DNA from 3 places in the Shigella dysenteriae genome. Region 2 is predicted to be linked to each of the others. Evidence: predicted binding sites of a transcription regulator. Region 2 holds the regulator's gene; each other region holds the start of a gene.
What was found. Region 2 encodes PurR, which represses purine synthesis genes. Its sites were predicted from a motif close to CANGCAAACGTTTGCNTG; they were not measured.

Region 1 (5,595 bases), 2.2 Mb from region 2:
GGTCAGTTGCCGACTGCTTAGCGCAATGTCGACACTTTTTGCCACCAGGGTCGCGGGCTGACCATCACGACCAAATGTGACGTTCTCCAGCACGATATGAGATGGCGCGGAAAAACGGTGATCCATCGCCCCGAAGGCCAGATGATAGTCGCTATTCTCGGAAACCCATGCGCTGATATGTTCTGCTCCCCAGCGGGTTTGCAGAAGAGAATAGAGGCCAGCGATCACCACTAACAGAGCGATGAGAATGTAGAGAAGCAGCTTCCCAATAAATTTCATGGTCTTCCATCCCGTGAAATGCACATAAGGGAGTTATGCACGATTTACGCGCAATCCTCAAGGCGGGAATGGTGAAAGAGGTGAGACTGCGGCGGTAATTATCTTACCGCCGCCAGTGAATTACTGTTTTTCTGGTGGGAAAATCAGATTCAGCACGATGGCAGTAATACCGCCCGCGGCGATCCCGGAGGAGAGCAGGTTTTTCAGCCATTCAGGGGCAAACTGCAAAATCAGCGGCTGCTGAGACACGCCCAGGCCGACCGCCAGCGACAGCGCGATAATCAGAATCGCCCGACGGTTCAGCGGCTCACGAGAAACGATACGCACACCGGAGGCGGCGATGGTGCCAAACATTACAAGCGTTGCGCCGCCCAGAACCGGTTCTGGAATGTGTTGTACAAAACCGCTCACTGCCGGGAACAGACCCAGCACGATCAACATCAGCGCGACGACAAAACCGACATAGCGGCTGGCAACACCGGTCAACTGGATCACTCCGTTGTTCTGCCCGAAGCAGGAGTTCGGGAAGGTGTTAAACACCGCCGAAACAAACGAGTTCAGGCCGTTTGCCAGCACGCCGCCTTTCAGGCGTTTCATGTACAGCGGACCGGACACTGGCTGTTCGGAAACGTCAGAGGTCGCCGTGATATCGCCAATGGTTTCCAGCGAAGTGATCATAAAGACCAGCATCAGCGGCAGCAGCAGACTCCATTCAATGCCAAGACCGTAATAGAGCGGCGTTGGCACCATAATCAGTTCTTGCGTCATCGGTTCGTTGCTTTCTGGCAACATGCCCATAAACCACGCCAGCGCATATCCGGCCGCCATCGCAATCACCAGTGAGGCCACGCGTAAGTAAGGGTTACGTTGACGGTTAAGCAGGATAATTAAGGCTAAGACCACGCCTGCCAGCAGCAGATTTTTCGGTGCGCCGAAGGTGTTATCGCTCATGGCTGCGTAACCGCCGCCAATTGAGGTCAGCCCCACCTGAATTAGCGACAGGCCGATAATCATCACCACAACGCCAGAAACCAGCGGCGTAATAATGCGGCGCGCCAGATGCAGAACACGGGAGATCACCATCTCGGTGCAACTTGCCAGCATCAACGTGCCGAACAAAGCCGCCATCATGGTAGGAACATCAGCACCACCGGTTTTCAGCGCGGTACCGCCCATAATCAGCGGGGCAACAAAGTTGAAGCTGGTGCCCTGAATAGACAACAGCCCGGAGCCAACCGGACCCCAGGCCTTAATTTGAATAATCGATGCCACACCGGAGGCAAACAGCGACATACTAATAATGTGTTGCGTGTCTTGTGCCGGTAAACCCAGCGCCTGGCAGATTAATAGCGCTGGCGTGATCACCGCAACGAACATCGCCAGCAAATGCTGACAGGCGGCAAACAGGGTTTGAGGAAGCGGCGGACGATCTTCAAGACGGTAAATCAGTTCGCTGTTTTGAGTCTGCGCAACCGGTTGCGCATTTTCTGACTCGAGGGTGGAAACAGACATCGAAAACAATCCCGTGGTAGCAAAGCGGGCATTTTAGCTGACCGAAAGAGAAAAGCAAACGTTTGCCACATCCTCATCTAAATATTTAAATGAGATAAATGCACTTTTTTATATAACTTTTGGTATTTTTCTGCTTAAAATCCATGCCATTTGTTCATTAACAGCTGAGAATTTGACCCAGGAAAGCATAACTCGATACCCGTCATAGTTCATGAAGTTGCCACTGCGCGATGAAGTATGACGAGTATGAAAGAGTGATGCGGATACAAAGGAGTAACTATGTTTCATCTCGATACTTTAGCAACGCTTGTTGCCGCAACGCTGACGTTGCTGCTCGGGCGTAAGTTGGTCCATTCCGTCTCCTTTTTGAAGAAATACACCATACCGGAACCTGTTGCGGGTGGTTTGTTGGTGGCGCTGGCGCTACTGGTACTGAAAAAAAGCATGGGCTGGGAAGTCAACTTTGATATGTCCCTGCGCGATCCGTTAATGCTGGCATTCTTCGCCACCATTGGCCTGAACGCCAACATTGCCAGTTTGCGTGCCGGTGGGCGTGTGGTTGGCATCTTCCTGATTGTGGTTGTTGGTCTGTTGGTGATGCAAAATGCCATTGGCATTGGTATGGCTAGCCTGTTAGGGCTTGATCCGCTGATGGGGCTGTTGGCCGGTTCTATTACGCTTTCCGGCGGTCACGGTACGGGAGCTGCATGGAGTAAATTGTTCATTGAACGTTATGGCTTCACCAATGCGACGGAAGTGGCGATGGCCTGTGCAACGTTCGGTTTGGTGCTGGGCGGCTTGATTGGCGGTCCGGTGGCGCGCTATCTGGTGAAACACTCCACCACGCCGAACGGTATTCCGGATGACCAGGAAGTCCCGACGGCGTTTGAAAAGCCGGATGTGGGCCGCATGATCACCTCGCTGGTGCTGATTGAAACTATCGCGCTGATTGCTATCTGCCTGACGGTGGGGAAAATTGTTGCGCAACTTTTGGCTGGCACTGCTTTTGAACTGCCGACCTTCGTCTGTGTCCTGTTTGTTGGCGTGATTCTGAGCAACGGTCTGTCAATGATGGGCTTTTACCGCGTCTTTGAGCGTGCGGTATCCGTGCTGGGTAACGTAAGCCTGTCGTTGTTCCTGGCGATGGCGTTGATGGGGCTGAAACTGTGGGAGCTGGCTTCGCTGGCGCTGCCGATGCTGGCGATTCTGGTGGTACAGACCATCTTCATGGCGTTGTATGCCATCTTCGTTACCTGGCGCATGATGGGCAAAAACTACGATGCGGCAGTGCTGGCTGCGGGTCACTGTGGTTTTGGCCTCGGTGCAACGCCAACGGCAATCGCCAACATGCAGGCGATCACTGAACGTTTTGGCCCGTCGCACATGGCGTTTCTGGTGGTGCCGATGGTCGGTGCGTTCTTTATTGATATCGTTAACGCGCTGGTGATTAAGCTGTATTTGATGTTGCCGATTTTTGCGGGTTAACCGATGAAGCGGCGGTAGAATTGCCGCCGCAACAAAGACAAATGCCTGATACGCTTCGCTTATCAAGGCTGCGCATTGATTCACAATTTATTGAATTTATAAGTTTTTGTAGGACGAAGCACATCCGGCAGGAAGGTAGGGTAACCTGAAATGGCGGTCTTCTCACCGCCGCCTTTTACGCATTCGAGTAACGTTCCGTCTCCGGCATCCAGCGTTCTATCAGGGCTTTTGCCTGTTGTGGGTAACGTTCGTGAATATGGCGTGCCAGGCGCTGAACTTCCGGGATCATCGCCTGATCGCGCAGTAAATCCGCCACTTTAAATTCAGCATTACCCGTCTGACGCGTACCTAACAGTTCACCCGGTCCGCGAATCTCTAAGTCTTTCTGTGCAATCACAAAACCGTCGTTGCTGTCGCGCAGCACTTGCAGGCGAATTTGCGCGGTTTTGGAGAGCGGCGTTTTGTAGAGCAGCACGCAGTGAGAAGCCACCGCACCACGACCTACACGCCCGCGCAGCTGGTGTAACTGCGCCAGACCCAGACGCTCAGGGTTTTCGATAATCATCAGACTGGCGTTAGGCACATCAACACCGACTTCAATAACGGTAGTGGCAACCAGCAGGTGTAGTTCACCTTGTTTAAACGACGCCATCACCGCCTGTTTCTCGGCAGGTTTCATCCGCCCGTGTACCAGGCCAACATTCAACTCTGGTAGCGCCAGTTTCAACTCTTCCCAGGTAGCTTCCGCCGCCTGCGCTTCCAGCAATTCCGACTCTTCAATCAACGTACAAACCCAGTACGCCTGACGACCTTCAGTCATGCAGGCGTGGCGCACGCGGTCAATGATGTCGGTACGGCGAGTATCAGGAATAGCGACCGTAGTCACTGGCGTGCGGCCTGGCGGCAGTTCATCAATGACCGAGGTGTCGAGATCGGCATACGCAGTCATCGCCAGCGTGCGGGGGATCGGCGTGGCGGTCATGATCAACTGATGCGGATGGAAGCCTTGCTGCTGGCCTTTCTCCCACAATGCCAGACGCTGATGCACGCCAAAGCGATGCTGTTCGTCGATAATCACCAGCGCCAGGCCGTTAAACTGCACCTGTTCCTGGAAGATGGCGTGTGTTCCGACAATCATCTGCACCTGACCGCTGGCGATGGCTTCCTGCTGTGCCAGCCGCGCTTTACCTTTCTGCTTACCGGCGAGCCAGCCCACTTCGATACCGAGCGGTGCAAACCAGTTACGGAAGTTATTGGCGTGCTGTTCGGCGAGTAATTCGGTTGGTGCCATCAATGCCACCTGTTTGCCGTGGGCAATCGCACGCAGCGCGGCGAGGGCAGCGACCAGCGTTTTACCGGAACCTACATCGCCCTGTACCAGGCGCATCATCGGCACATCCAGCGCCATATCGCGCTCGATCTCCGCCACCACGCGAGCCTGAGCGCCCGTTGGCTTGAACGGTAAGGCGGCAAGAAGTTTATTTTTCAGCGTGTCATTGGCGCTCAGCGGCTGGGCATGGAAACGTTGCGCTCCGGCGCGTAAGGCTAACATGCTGAGGTTATGCGCCAGCAGTTCTTCCAGAATCAGACGACGTTGCGCCGGATGCTGCCCGGTTTCCAGATCGCTAAGTTGCAGCGTCGGCGGCGGGCGGTGCAAAGTGCGCAACGCTTCCGGTAGCGTCATCATTCCTTGTGACAGTTCCGGCGGCAGGAGTTCTTCAATGGCGCAGGTGTCGAGCAGATCCAGCGCCTGGTCAGTTAATTTACGCAGCGTGGCCTGCTTTACGCCTTCGGTTGTTGGATAAACCGGCGTGAGCGTTTCCTGCAACTCTGGCGTACTGAGATCGCCCTGCACGCGGTATTCCGGGTGGATCATCTCCGCACCATATTTACCGCGCTTTGCTTCTCCATAGGCCAGCACACGGCGGCCCGTCGCCAGGCTATTTTTCATTGCCGCGTTGAAGTTGAAAAAGCGCATGGTGAGAATGCCGGAACCGTCGCTGATCTGGCAGGTCATCATCCGGCGGCCGCCGAAGGTGATATTGCAATTCAGCACTTCGCCTTCCACCGTGGCATAAACGCCCGGTAGTAGTTCTCCGATGGGGTAGAGATGGGTGCGATCTTCGTAGCGCAGGGGAAGGTGTAAGAGTAGATCCTGCACAGTCTGCAGGTTGATTTTCGCCAGCTTGTTACTAAGCGCTGCGCCAACGCCCGTTAGGGAACTGAGCGGGACAGCATCTAACAGGCGACCTTTCATGGCACTTACCCTGCAGCCTGCATAGTAGCCCACCAGTCGGCATCAGCTTCGATCTCGCCTTG
Region 2 (5,595 bases):
GTTGGTTCTCGAGACCTGCGCGTAAGACTTTGCTAAAAAACATATCCAGTCGGTCACATTCCCACCAGCCATCCATATAACTTTCGCCTAACCCCAAAGAGCCTTCTTGCAGAACGCGTTTAAAAAAATCGGGGTTTTTCACACGAATATCCGCCGGGGCAGAACCGTTAATGGCTATACCGGCACGGCTAAGTAATTCGTTGGCGATACGGTACCAGTTGTCATCCGGTACACTGACTTCTTCTATACACGATGAACTCATAGTTTCTCCATCACTGGTCGGTGATCAGAACCTTAAAACAGCGTAGACGCTTTTTGGGCTTTGTGAGAAATCTCGCAGAAAAAACCGCGAGTCTATAATCCGACGTAGAACAGAGGGAAAAGAGGAACCCTTGCCGAAATGACCATCCATAGTGAGTCGGGAACGATCCTGTCCCCGTAAAAACATAATATTTATCGTAGCTTTAACAACTCGAAATTAGTATAGGCCGCTAATTTCAATCATACAACAAAATTTTGTTAGCAGCCTAAGTATAAGTATATCGATATAGATCAGTGTGATTCGCTATGAGCGACTTCGGCATTGCCATGATTCTGGCAGCCAACTTCTTCACAACGTTGCATCATGTAACCCAGCGCGACCAGCACTACTGTTGATAACATCACGCTGGTGGTGGTGAGCAATGGCGTGCTGATACTAATAAGCCAGGAAACTACCAAACTTGCGAGGAAGCACAGACCCAGTTGTAGAGTGTTCTGCAACGCTGCGGCGCGACCAGTTGCGTGTGGGAAGGGACGCAGCGCCTGGGCGACAACAATAGGGTAGATCGCGCCATTGGCAATCGCCATCACACAGAATGGGATCAGGATTTCGACCAGCGACACATGGCTAATGAAGCCTGCAGCCCAGGTCGCAATGACGCTGACTGCAAACAGCACCAGCAACCACGGTAATAACTGCTTGCCTTGCCATTTCTGCAGCGCGGCGCGACAGCCATAACCACCAATCAGAAACGCGATAGTTTGCGGGACATAACTTAAACCAATAACTGCCGGGCTGTAGCCCATTTCACTAAGGATGAACGGTGAACCGGTCAGCCATGCAAAAAAACTGGCTGAACAGGCCGCGTATATCAGCACGTTGCCGCGATAGGTTTTAGAACGTAGCAGGTCGGTAAAGGTCAGACCATCCTGACTATTGTTACGGGCCTTCGTCGTGGGTTTGAGCCAGAAAATAGGCAGAATCAGCACCACGGTAATGGCAAACAGGGTGGCGAAAATCGCTTGCCAGGAAAAATGGACCAGCAGCCAGCTTCCTAACAGAGGAGCCAGGGCCGGAGATAGACCCACCAGCGGCATGATGGTCGCAAAAATTCGGTTAACTTTCTGTGAAGGATAAAAATCCGTCACTAACGCTTGCCAGATAACCGCCGCGGCGCAGACACCCACAGCCTGTACAAAACGCAATACCAGCAGCGTAGCGGCGTTTTCTACCCACAGCATCCCCAGACTACCTAACGCAAAAATTGTCAGGCCGATTAATAACACCGGTTTACGACCATAACGGTCGGAGAGTGGCCCCCACAGAAGCTGGGCTGCGGCAAAACCGGCAAGGAACAGACTAAGGCTGGCACTGACAGCAGACGCAGGCGTTTGCAGGTCGGCCTGTATGGCGGCGAAAGCAGGCAGATACATATCGGTTGCCAGAAAACCGAGTACGCTCAAACCCGCCAGCCAGACTAAAAATCTTTTCCCAGGTTGCATGTATATTCTCTAAATCTCTCAATTAAACACCGCCGCAAAGTGTAGGGAGTGAAATTAGTGTTGTGAAACGGTAATATTTGATGACTGATTTCAAAAATTTTGCAGGCAGACTATGTGGTCAGAATATTCACTCGAAGTTGTTGATGCGGTAGCGCGTAATGGTAGTTTTAGCGCTGCGGCACAGGAGCTGCATCGCGTTCCTTCTGCGGTCAGCTATACCGTGCGTCAGCTGGAAGAGTGGCTGGCGGTGCCGCTCTTTGAACGACGGCACCGTGATGTGGAGCTGACCGCTGCTGGAGCGTGGTTTCTCAAAGAAGGGCGCTCTGTTGTCAAAAAAATGCAGATCACCCGCCAGCAATGTCAGCAGATAGCGAACGGTTGGCGCGGTCAGTTAGCTATCGCAGTGGATAATATTGTCAGGCCAGAACGTACACGGCAGATGATCGTTGATTTTTATCGCCATTTTGATGATGTCGAACTTCTTGTCTTTCAGGAAGTGTTCAACGGTGTCTGGGATGCGCTTTCCGACGGGCGCGTGGAACTGGCGATTGGCGCAACACGCGCGATTCCGGTAGGCGGTCGTTATGCCTTCCGGGATATGGGGATGCTAAGCTGGAGTTGCGTTGTTGCCAGCCACCACCCGCTGGCGTTGATGGATGGCCCATTCAGCGATGATACGTTGCGCAACTGGCCGTCGTTGGTGCGCGAAGACACCTCGCGAACGCTACCTAAACGTATTACCTGGTTGCTGGATAACCAAAAAAGAGTTGTCGTGCCTGACTGGGAATCATCGGCAACCTGTATCTCGGCAGGATTATGCATAGGGATGGTGCCAACACATTTCGCCAAACCGTGGCTTAATGAGGGGAAGTGGGTAGCACTTGAATTGGAAAACCCCTTCCCGGATTCGGCATGTTGTCTGACATGGCAGCAAAATGATATGTCGCCTGCGTTAACCTGGCTGCTTGAGTATCTCGGCGATAGTGAGACGCTGAATAAGGAGTGGCTGCGGGAGCCGGAAGAGACTCCCGCAACGGGTGATTAACGACGATAGTCGCGGAACGGGCCGTCAGCCACGGAGCGGCGTTCAATCAAGCGCGGATGCACTTCAATGGACTGCGGTTCTTCACGTTTGTTGACGATACGATCCAACAGCATGTTGAACGCTGTTTCACCCAGCGAATCTTTTGGTTGGTGGATCGTGGTCAGCGCCGGCGTAAAATAGCGGGCGTTGCGCACGTTATCATAACCGATCAGCGAAACATCCTGCGGGACGCGCAGACCCATTTCATCAGCAGCACAAAGTGCGCCCATTGCCATGATATCGCCACCACAGAAGACGGCAGTAGGGCGATGCGGCTGCGACAGTATTTGCTGCATGGCGCGATAACCAGATTCGGGTTCAAAGTCACCCTGAACAATCCAGCTTTCCGGCACCTTGATCATCGCTTCTTCCATCGCCTTCATAAAACCGGCAAGGCGGCCTGCGCCGGTGTTACGTTCCAGCGGGCCGGGGATGACGCCGATTTCGCGGTGACCGCGTTCAATCAGATAACGCCCGGCCATGTAGCCGCCTTCGAACGCGTTATCAATGACCGCATCGGTGAAGTCAGCTTTTGCTTCACCCCAGTCCATCACCACCATTGGGATATGGCGATACTCTTCCAGCATCGCCAGCAACGGCTCTGGGTACTCAGAACACATCACCAGCAGACCATCGACGCGTTTTTGCGCCATCATCGACAGATAAGCCCGCTGTTTCTCAAGATTGTTCCACGCATTACCCAGAATCAGGGTGTAACCTTTCTGGAAGCAATTTTTTTCAACCGCTTCAATGATCTCGGCAAAATAGGCCGCTTCGCTGCTGGTCGCCAGCAAACCGATAGACTTGGTGTGGTTAACCTTCAGGCTACGCGCCACCGCGCTAGGGGAGTAGTGTAATTCTTTAATCGCTGCCCACACGGCGTTGCGCGTTTCTTCAGCGACGAAACGTGTTTTGTTGATTACGTGTGACACAGTTGTAGTGGAAACGTTTGCTCGTTTCGCTACATCTTTTATTGTTGCCATTCCATTTCACTCCAGACCCTAACTTCAGCTCCTGCAAAATCGCAAGGTAAACGTTTGCCTTTACACACCTTACGCACAACAAAAGTGTTGCGGTACGCCGGAAAAACGACACGGAGCGTCAGGAAGGGGTCAATGGCCAGTACGCAAATAGTGTAAGCGTGGAATTTTGGCCGATCTTGACGAAAAGGGGAAGTGGTAAAAACACTTATCATTATAAATGACGGGAGATTTTTTCATCACAGTGTGTAAAAATGCGTAATATCACTTTTTGTGTGGTAATAAAAAAGGAGAAAACTTGATGAGCACCGACCTTAAATTTTCACTGGTAACAACGATTATCGTCCTCGGTTTGATCGTAGCCGTGGGTTTGACTGCCGCGCTGCACTGATTTCCTCTCGAGGGAGCGCGTTCTCCCTCGCATCTCCTTCCTGTTTGTTAGCAAAATGGCAAAAGTGTTTTCTCTTTTTGTTATTTTCATTTTTTTGTGATTGCTGTCATGCTTTCGCCACTTTAATGAATATCGCGTAATGACGCGAAGAGGTGGAGATAAGGCATGAAAATTAACTATCCGTTGCTGGCGCTGGCGATTGGCGCGTTTGGTATCGGGACAACGGAGTTCTCGCCAATGGGCTTGTTGCCCGTCATTGCGCGCGGTGTGGATGTCTCGATTCCCGCTGCCGGAATGTTAATCAGTGCCTATGCAGTTGGCGTAATGGTTGGCGCGCCGCTGATGACGCTTCTACTTTCTCATCGTGCCCGCCGCAGTGCGTTGATTTTCCTGATGGCAATTTTCACGCTCGGCAACGTACTTTCCGCCATCGCGCCGGATTATATGACCCTGATGCTTTCACGCATTTTGACCAGCCTGAATCACGGAGCATTTTTTGGTTTGGGTTCAGTCGTGGCCGCAAGCGTGGTGCCAAAACATAAACAGGCCAGCGCAGTTGCCACTATGTTTATGGGGTTAACCCTGGCAAATATCGGTGGCGTGCCGGCGGCGACCTGGTTGGGTGAAACCATCGGCTGGCGGATGTCATTTCTGGCAACGGCGGGGCTGGGAGTGATTTCAATGGTAAGTCTGTTCTTCTCATTACCTAAAGGTGGTGCAGGGGCACGACCTGAAGTGAAAAAAGAGCTGGCGGTATTAATGCGTCCGCAGGTGCTGTCTGCATTGCTGACGACGGTACTGGGAGCTGGTGCAATGTTTACTCTCTACACCTATATCTCTCCGGTACTACAAAGTATTACCCACGCAACACCAGTGTTCGTCACGGCAATGCTGGTGCTGATTGGTGTCGGATTCTCTATCGGTAACTATCTCGGCGGCAAACTGGCAGATCGTTCAGTTAACGGCACGTTGAAAGGCTTTTTGTTGTTGTTGATGGTGATTATGCTGGCAATCCCGTTCCTGGCCCGCAATGAGTTCGGCGCAGCTATTAGCATGGTGGTGTGGGGCGCAGCAACCTTTGCGGTCGTACCGCCGTTACAGATGCGCGTGATGCGTGTCGCCAGTGAAGCGCCAGGTCTGTCTTCATCAGTCAATATTGGTGCCTTTAATCTTGGAAATGCGCTGGGAGCAGCTGCTGGTGGTGCGGTAATTTCCGCTGGGCTGGGATACAGCTTTGTGCCGGTGATGGGAGCGATTGTCGCGGGACTGGCATTATTGCTGGTGTTTATGTCAGCCAGAAAACAACCTGAAACAGTTTGCGTTGCTAACAGCTAATTAAACAAAAACGCAGAAGGATAACCTTCTGCGTTACAGTT
Region 3 (5,595 bases), 740 kb from region 2:
AGTGGTACCCCCGGTACCGGATCAGGAACCTGAGGCCTGATAACTGATAAGGGCAGGGCCACTGGCTCTGCCCTTTTGCTATTCTCACCGTAACGAATCAGCGGATACCATGATTATCAAACGCACTCCTCAAGCCGCGTCGCCTCTGGCTTCGTGGCTTTCTTATCTGGAAAACCTGCACAGTAAAACTATCGATCTCGGCCTTGAGCGCGTGAGCCAGGTCGCGGCGCGTCTTGGCGTTCTGAAACCAGCGCCATTTGTGTTTACCGTTGCGGGTACGAATGGCAAAGGCACCACCTGCCGTACGCTGGAGTCGATTCTGATGGCGGCAGGGTACAAAGTGGGCGTCTACAGTTCGCCTCATCTGGTGCGTTATACCGAGCGCGTACGTGTGCAGGGTCAGGAATTGCCGGAATCGGCCCACACCGCCTCTTTTGCGGAGATTGAATCGGCACGCGGTGATATTTCCCTGACCTATTTCGAGTACGGTACGCTGTCGGCGTTGTGGCTGTTCAAACAGGCACAACTTGACGTGGTGATTCTGGAAGTAGGGCTGGGCGGTCGTCTGGACGCAACCAATATTGTCGACGCCGATGTCGCGGTAGTAACCAGTATTGCGCTGGATCATACCGACTGGCTGGGGCCAGATCGCGAAAGTATTGGTCGCGAGAAAGCAGGCATCTTCCGCAGCGAAAAACCGGCAATTGTCGGTGAGCCGGAAATGCCTTCTACCATTGCTGATGTGGCGCAGGAAAAAGGTGCACTGTTACAACGTCGGGGCGTTGAGTGGAACTATTCCGTCACCGATCATGACTGGACGTTTAGCGATGCTCACGGCACGCTGGAAAACCTGCCGTTGCCGCTTATCCCGCAACCGAATGCCGCAACGGCGCTGGCGGCACTGCGTGCCAGCGGGCTGGAGGTCAGTGAAAATGCCATTCGCGACGGGATTGCCAGCGCAATTTTGCCGGGACGTTTCCAGATTGTGAGCGAGTCGCCACGCGTTATTTTTGATGTCGCGCATAATCCACATGCGGCGGAATATCTCACCGGGCGTATGAAAGCGCTACCGAAAAACGGGCGCGTGCTGGCGGTTATCGGTATGCTACATGATAAAGATATTGCCGGAACTCTGGCCTGGTTGAAAAGCGTGGTTGATGACTGGTATTGTGCGCCACTGGAAGGGCCGCGCGGTGCCACGGCAGAACAACTGCTTGAGCATTTGGGTAACGGCAAATCATTTGATAGCGTTGCGCAGGCATGGGATGCCGCAATGGCGGACGCTAAAGCGGAAGACACCGTGCTGGTGTGTGGTTCTTTCCACACGGTCGCACATGTCATGGAAGTGATTGACGCGAGGAGAAGCGGTGGCAAGTAAGTTTCAGAATCGGTTAGTGGGCACGATCGTGCTGGTGGCGCTGGGGGTGATTGTACTTCCAGGGCTGCTGGACGGGCAGAAAAAACATTATCAGGATGAGTTTGCGGCTATCCCGCTGGTTCCAAAAGCGGGCGATCGCGATGAGCCTGATATGATGCCAGCCGCCACCCAGGCGTTGCCGACGCAGCCGCCGGAAGGCGCAGCGGAAGAGGTGCGGGCTGGTGATGCCGCAGCACCGTCGCTCGATCCGACCACTATTGCAGCCAATAACACCGAGTTTGAACCGGAACCTGCACCGGTCGCCCCACCGAAGCCGAAACCGGTGGAGCCGCCGAAACCGAAGGTTGAAGCACCACCTGCGCCGAAGCCAGAACCGAAGCCGGTCGTGGAAGAAAAAGCTGCACCGACGGGTAAAGCCTATGTTGTGCAACTGGGGGCGCTGAAAAATGCCGATAAAGTGAATGAGATTGTCGGTAAGCTGCGCGGTGCCGGTTATCGGGTTTATACGTCGCCATCCACGCCAGTGCAGGGTAAAATTACCCGTATTCTGGTTGGGCCAGATGCCTCGAAAGATAAGCTGAAAGGATCGCTGGGTGAGTTGAAGCAACTTTCTGGCTTAAGTGGCGTGGTAATGGGCTATACGCCGAATTAATACGGTCTTGCCTGATGCGACGCTGGCGCGTCTTATCAGGCCTACGCAGGGGTAGAACCGTAGGTCGGATAAGGCGTTTACGCCGCATCCGACAGCCGTTGCCTGATGCGACGCCTGGCGCGTCTTATCAGGCCTACGCAGGGGTAGAACCGTAGGTCGGATAAGGCATTCACGCCGCATCCGACAGCCGTTGCCTGATGCGACGCTGGTGCGTCTTATCAGGCCTACGCAGGGGTAGAACCGTAGGTCGGATAAGGCGTTTACGCCGCATCCGACACGCATTGCACGATGCCGCAAAGGCATAAAAAGTCGATGGCGTTGAATATTTTTTCAGCGCCATTTTTATTGATGCGCGGGAAGGAAATCCCTACGCAAACGTTTTCTTTTTCTGTTAGAATGCGCCCCGAACAGGATGACAGGGCGTAAAATCGTGGGACACATATGGTCTGGATTGATTACGCCATAATCGCGGTGATTGCTTTTTCCTCTCTGGTTAGCCTGATCCGCGGCTTTGTTCGTGAAGCGTTATCGCTGGTGACATGGGGGTGTGCTTTCTTTGTTGCCAGTCATTACTACACTTACCTGTCAGTCTGGTTTACGGGCTTTGAAGACGAACTGGTTCGAAATGGGATTGCCATCGCGGTACTGTTTATCGCTACCCTGATCGTTGGTGCTATCGTGAACTTCGTGATAGGCCAGCTGGTGGAGAAAACGGGGTTGTCAGGCACCGATCGGGTGCTGGGCGTCTGTTTCGGTGCGTTGCGCGGTGTGTTGATTGTTGCTGCCATTCTCTTCTTTCTCGACTCCTTTACCGGGGTGTCGAAAAGCGAAGACTGGAGCAAATCACAGCTGATCCCGCAGTTCAGTTTTATCATCAGATGGTTTTTTGATTATCTGCAAAGCTCGTCAAGTTTCTTGCCCAGAGCGTAAGTGCTCTGAGATGTGGCTTAACGAGGAAAAAGACGTATGTGCGGTATTGTCGGTATCGCCGGTGTTATGCCGGTTAACCAGTCGATTTATGATGCCTTAACGGTGCTTCAGCATCGCGGTCAGGATGCCGCTGGCATCATCACCATAGATGCCAATAACTGCTTCCGTTTGCGTAAAGCGAACGGGCTGGTGAGCGATGTATTTGAAGCTCGCCATATGCAGCGTTTGCAGGGCAATATGGGCATTGGTCATGTGCGTTACCCTACGGCTGGCAGCTCCAGCGCCTCTGAAGCGCAGCCGTTTTACGTTAACTCTCCGTATGGCATTACGCTTGCCCACAACGGCAATCTGACCAACGCTCACGAGTTGCGTAAAAAACTGTTTGAAGAAAAACGCCGCCACATCAACACCACTTCCGACTCGGAAATTCTGCTTAATATCTTCGCCAGCGAGCTGGACAACTTCCGCCACTACCCGCTGGAAGCCGACAACATTTTCGCCGCCATCGCTGCTACAAACCGCTTAATCCGCGGCGCGTATGCCTGTGTGGCGATGATTATCGGCCACGGTATGGTTGCTTTCCGCGATCCAAACGGTATTCGTCCGCTGGTTCTGGGAAAACGTGATATTGACGAGAACCGCACAGAATATATGGTCGCTTCCGAAAGCGTTGCGCTCGATACACTGGGCTTTGATTTCCTGCGTGACGTCGCGCCTGGCGAAGCGATTTACATCACTGAAGAAGGGCAGTTGTTTACCCGTCAATGTGCTGACAATCCGGTCAGCAATCCGTGCCTGTTTGAGTATGTATACTTTGCTCGCCCGGACTCGTTCATCGACAAAATTTCCGTTTACAGCGCGCGTGTGAATATGGGCACGAAACTGGGCGAGAAAATTGCCCGCGAATGGGAAGATCTGGATATCGACGTGGTGATCCCGATCCCGGAAACCTCGTGTGATATCGCGCTGGAAATTGCTCGTATTCTGGGCAAACCGTACCGTCAGGGCTTCGTTAAAAACCGCTATGTTGGCCGTACCTTCATCATGCCGGGTCAGCAGCTGCGTCGTAAGTCCGTGCGCCGTAAACTGAACGCCAACCGCGCCGAGTTCCGCGATAAAAACGTCCTGCTGGTCGACGACTCCATCGTCCGTGGCACCACTTCTGAGCAGATTATCGAGATGGCACGCGAAGCCGGAGCGAAGAAAGTGTACCTCGCTTCTGCGGCACCGGAAATTCGCTTCCCGAACGTTTACGGTATCGATATGCCGAGCGCTACGGAACTGATCGCTCACGGTCGCGAAGTAGATGAAATTCGCCAGATCATCGGTGCTGACGGGTTGATTTTCCAGGATCTGAACGATCTGATCGACGCCGTTCGCGCTGAAAACCCGGATATCCAGCAGTTTGAATGCTCGGTGTTCAACGGCGTCTACGTCACCAAAGATGTTGATCAGGGCTACCTCGATTTCCTCGATACTTTACGTAATGACGACGCCAAAGCAGTGCAACGTCAGAACGAAGTGGAAAATCTCGAAATGCATAACGAAGGATGATGCCTTCGCTCAGGGTGCCGGTCTGGCACCCTGACTTGCAACTCCCGCCGAAATCCTGCAAAGTCTGCCTGCAAGTCTGACAGGGTAACTATTTATGAAACGACTTATTGTGGGCATCAGCGGTGCCAGCGGCGCGATTTATGGCGTGCGCTTATTACAGGTTCTGCGCGATGTCACAGATATCGAAACGCATCTGGTAATGAGCCAGGCGGCGCGCCAGACCTTATCCCTCGAAACGGATTTTTCCCTGCGCGAAGTGCAGGTGTTAGCCGATGTCACGCACGATGCGCGCGATATTGCCGCCAGCATCTCTTCCGGTTCTTTCCAGACGCTGGGGATGGTGATTTTACCCTGTTCAATCAAAACCCTTTCCGGCATTGTCCATAGCTATACTGATGGCTTACTGACCCGTGCGGCAGATGTGGTGCTGAAAGAGCGTCGCCCGTTGGTGCTCTGCGTGCGTGAAACACCATTGCACTTAGGTCATCTGCGTTTAATGACTCAGGCAGCAGAAATCGGTGCGGTGATTATGCCTCCCGTTCCGGCGTTTTATCATCGCCCGCAATCCCTTGATGATGTGATAAATCAGACGGTTAATCGTGTTCTTGACCAGTTTGCAATAACCCTTCCTGAAGATCTCTTTGCCCGCTGGCAGGGCGCATAACTCCGCTGTTGCCCTGTTTCAGGGCAATTTTGCAACCGCGATCAAATCCTCGACATTTTGTTTCTGCCATTCAATCGAAACGCTGCGATTCAACCGCTATACCTGCTATCTTCAACTTTAGGACAATAATGCAACGTCTTATTAACATATTTAACGTTGAATGTTACTGTTGTCGTCAAGATGGCATAAGACCTGCATGAAAGAGCCTGCAAACACACAACACAATACACAACATAAAAAGCCATTTTCACTTGAGGGTTATGTATGAAGAAGTCGATTCTCGCTCTGTCTTTGTTAGTCGGTCTCTCCGCAGCGGCTTCCAGCTATGCGGCGCTACCGGAGACGGTACGTATCGGAACCGATACCACCTATGCGCCGTTCTCGTCGAAAGATGCTAAAGGTGATTTTGTTGGCTTT

Region 1: a site for PurR is predicted at 1,843-1,860, ahead of gltS (sodium/glutamate symporter). Genes of this name have one in related genera too.
Region 3: a site for PurR is predicted at 2,399-2,416, ahead of cvpA (colicin V production protein). Genes of this name have one in related genera too.

The regions. Positions count from the first base shown of each region.
Region 1 covers NZ_CP055055.1:4,734,155-4,739,749, reverse strand. The annotation lists gene HUZ68_RS22645 (AsmA family protein) at 1-279, opposite strand, end outside; gene xanP (xanthine/proton symporter XanP) at 400-1,791, opposite strand; gene gltS (sodium/glutamate symporter) at 2,071-3,276, shown strand; gene recG (ATP-dependent DNA helicase RecG) at 3,452-5,533, opposite strand; gene trmH (tRNA (guanosine(18)-2'-O)-methyltransferase TrmH) at 5,539-5,595, opposite strand, start outside.
Region 2 covers NZ_CP055055.1:2,514,405-2,519,999, reverse strand. The annotation lists gene cfa (cyclopropane fatty acyl phospholipid synthase) at 1-262, opposite strand, end outside; gene punC (purine nucleoside transporter PunC) at 553-1,764, opposite strand; gene punR (DNA-binding transcriptional activator PunR) at 1,877-2,809, shown strand; gene purR (HTH-type transcriptional repressor PurR) at 2,806-3,831, opposite strand; gene cydH (cytochrome bd-I accessory subunit CydH) at 4,130-4,219, shown strand; gene HUZ68_RS11990 (MFS transporter) at 4,385-5,554, shown strand.
Region 3 covers NZ_CP055055.1:3,256,450-3,262,044, reverse strand. The annotation lists gene accD (acetyl-CoA carboxylase, carboxyltransferase subunit beta) at 1-40, shown strand, start outside; gene folC (bifunctional tetrahydrofolate synthase/dihydrofolate synthase) at 110-1,378, shown strand; gene dedD (cell division protein DedD) at 1,368-2,030, shown strand; gene cvpA (colicin V production protein) at 2,472-2,960, shown strand; gene purF (amidophosphoribosyltransferase) at 2,997-4,514, shown strand; gene ubiX (flavin prenyltransferase UbiX) at 4,609-5,178, shown strand; gene argT (lysine/arginine/ornithine ABC transporter substrate-binding protein ArgT) at 5,443-5,595, shown strand, end outside.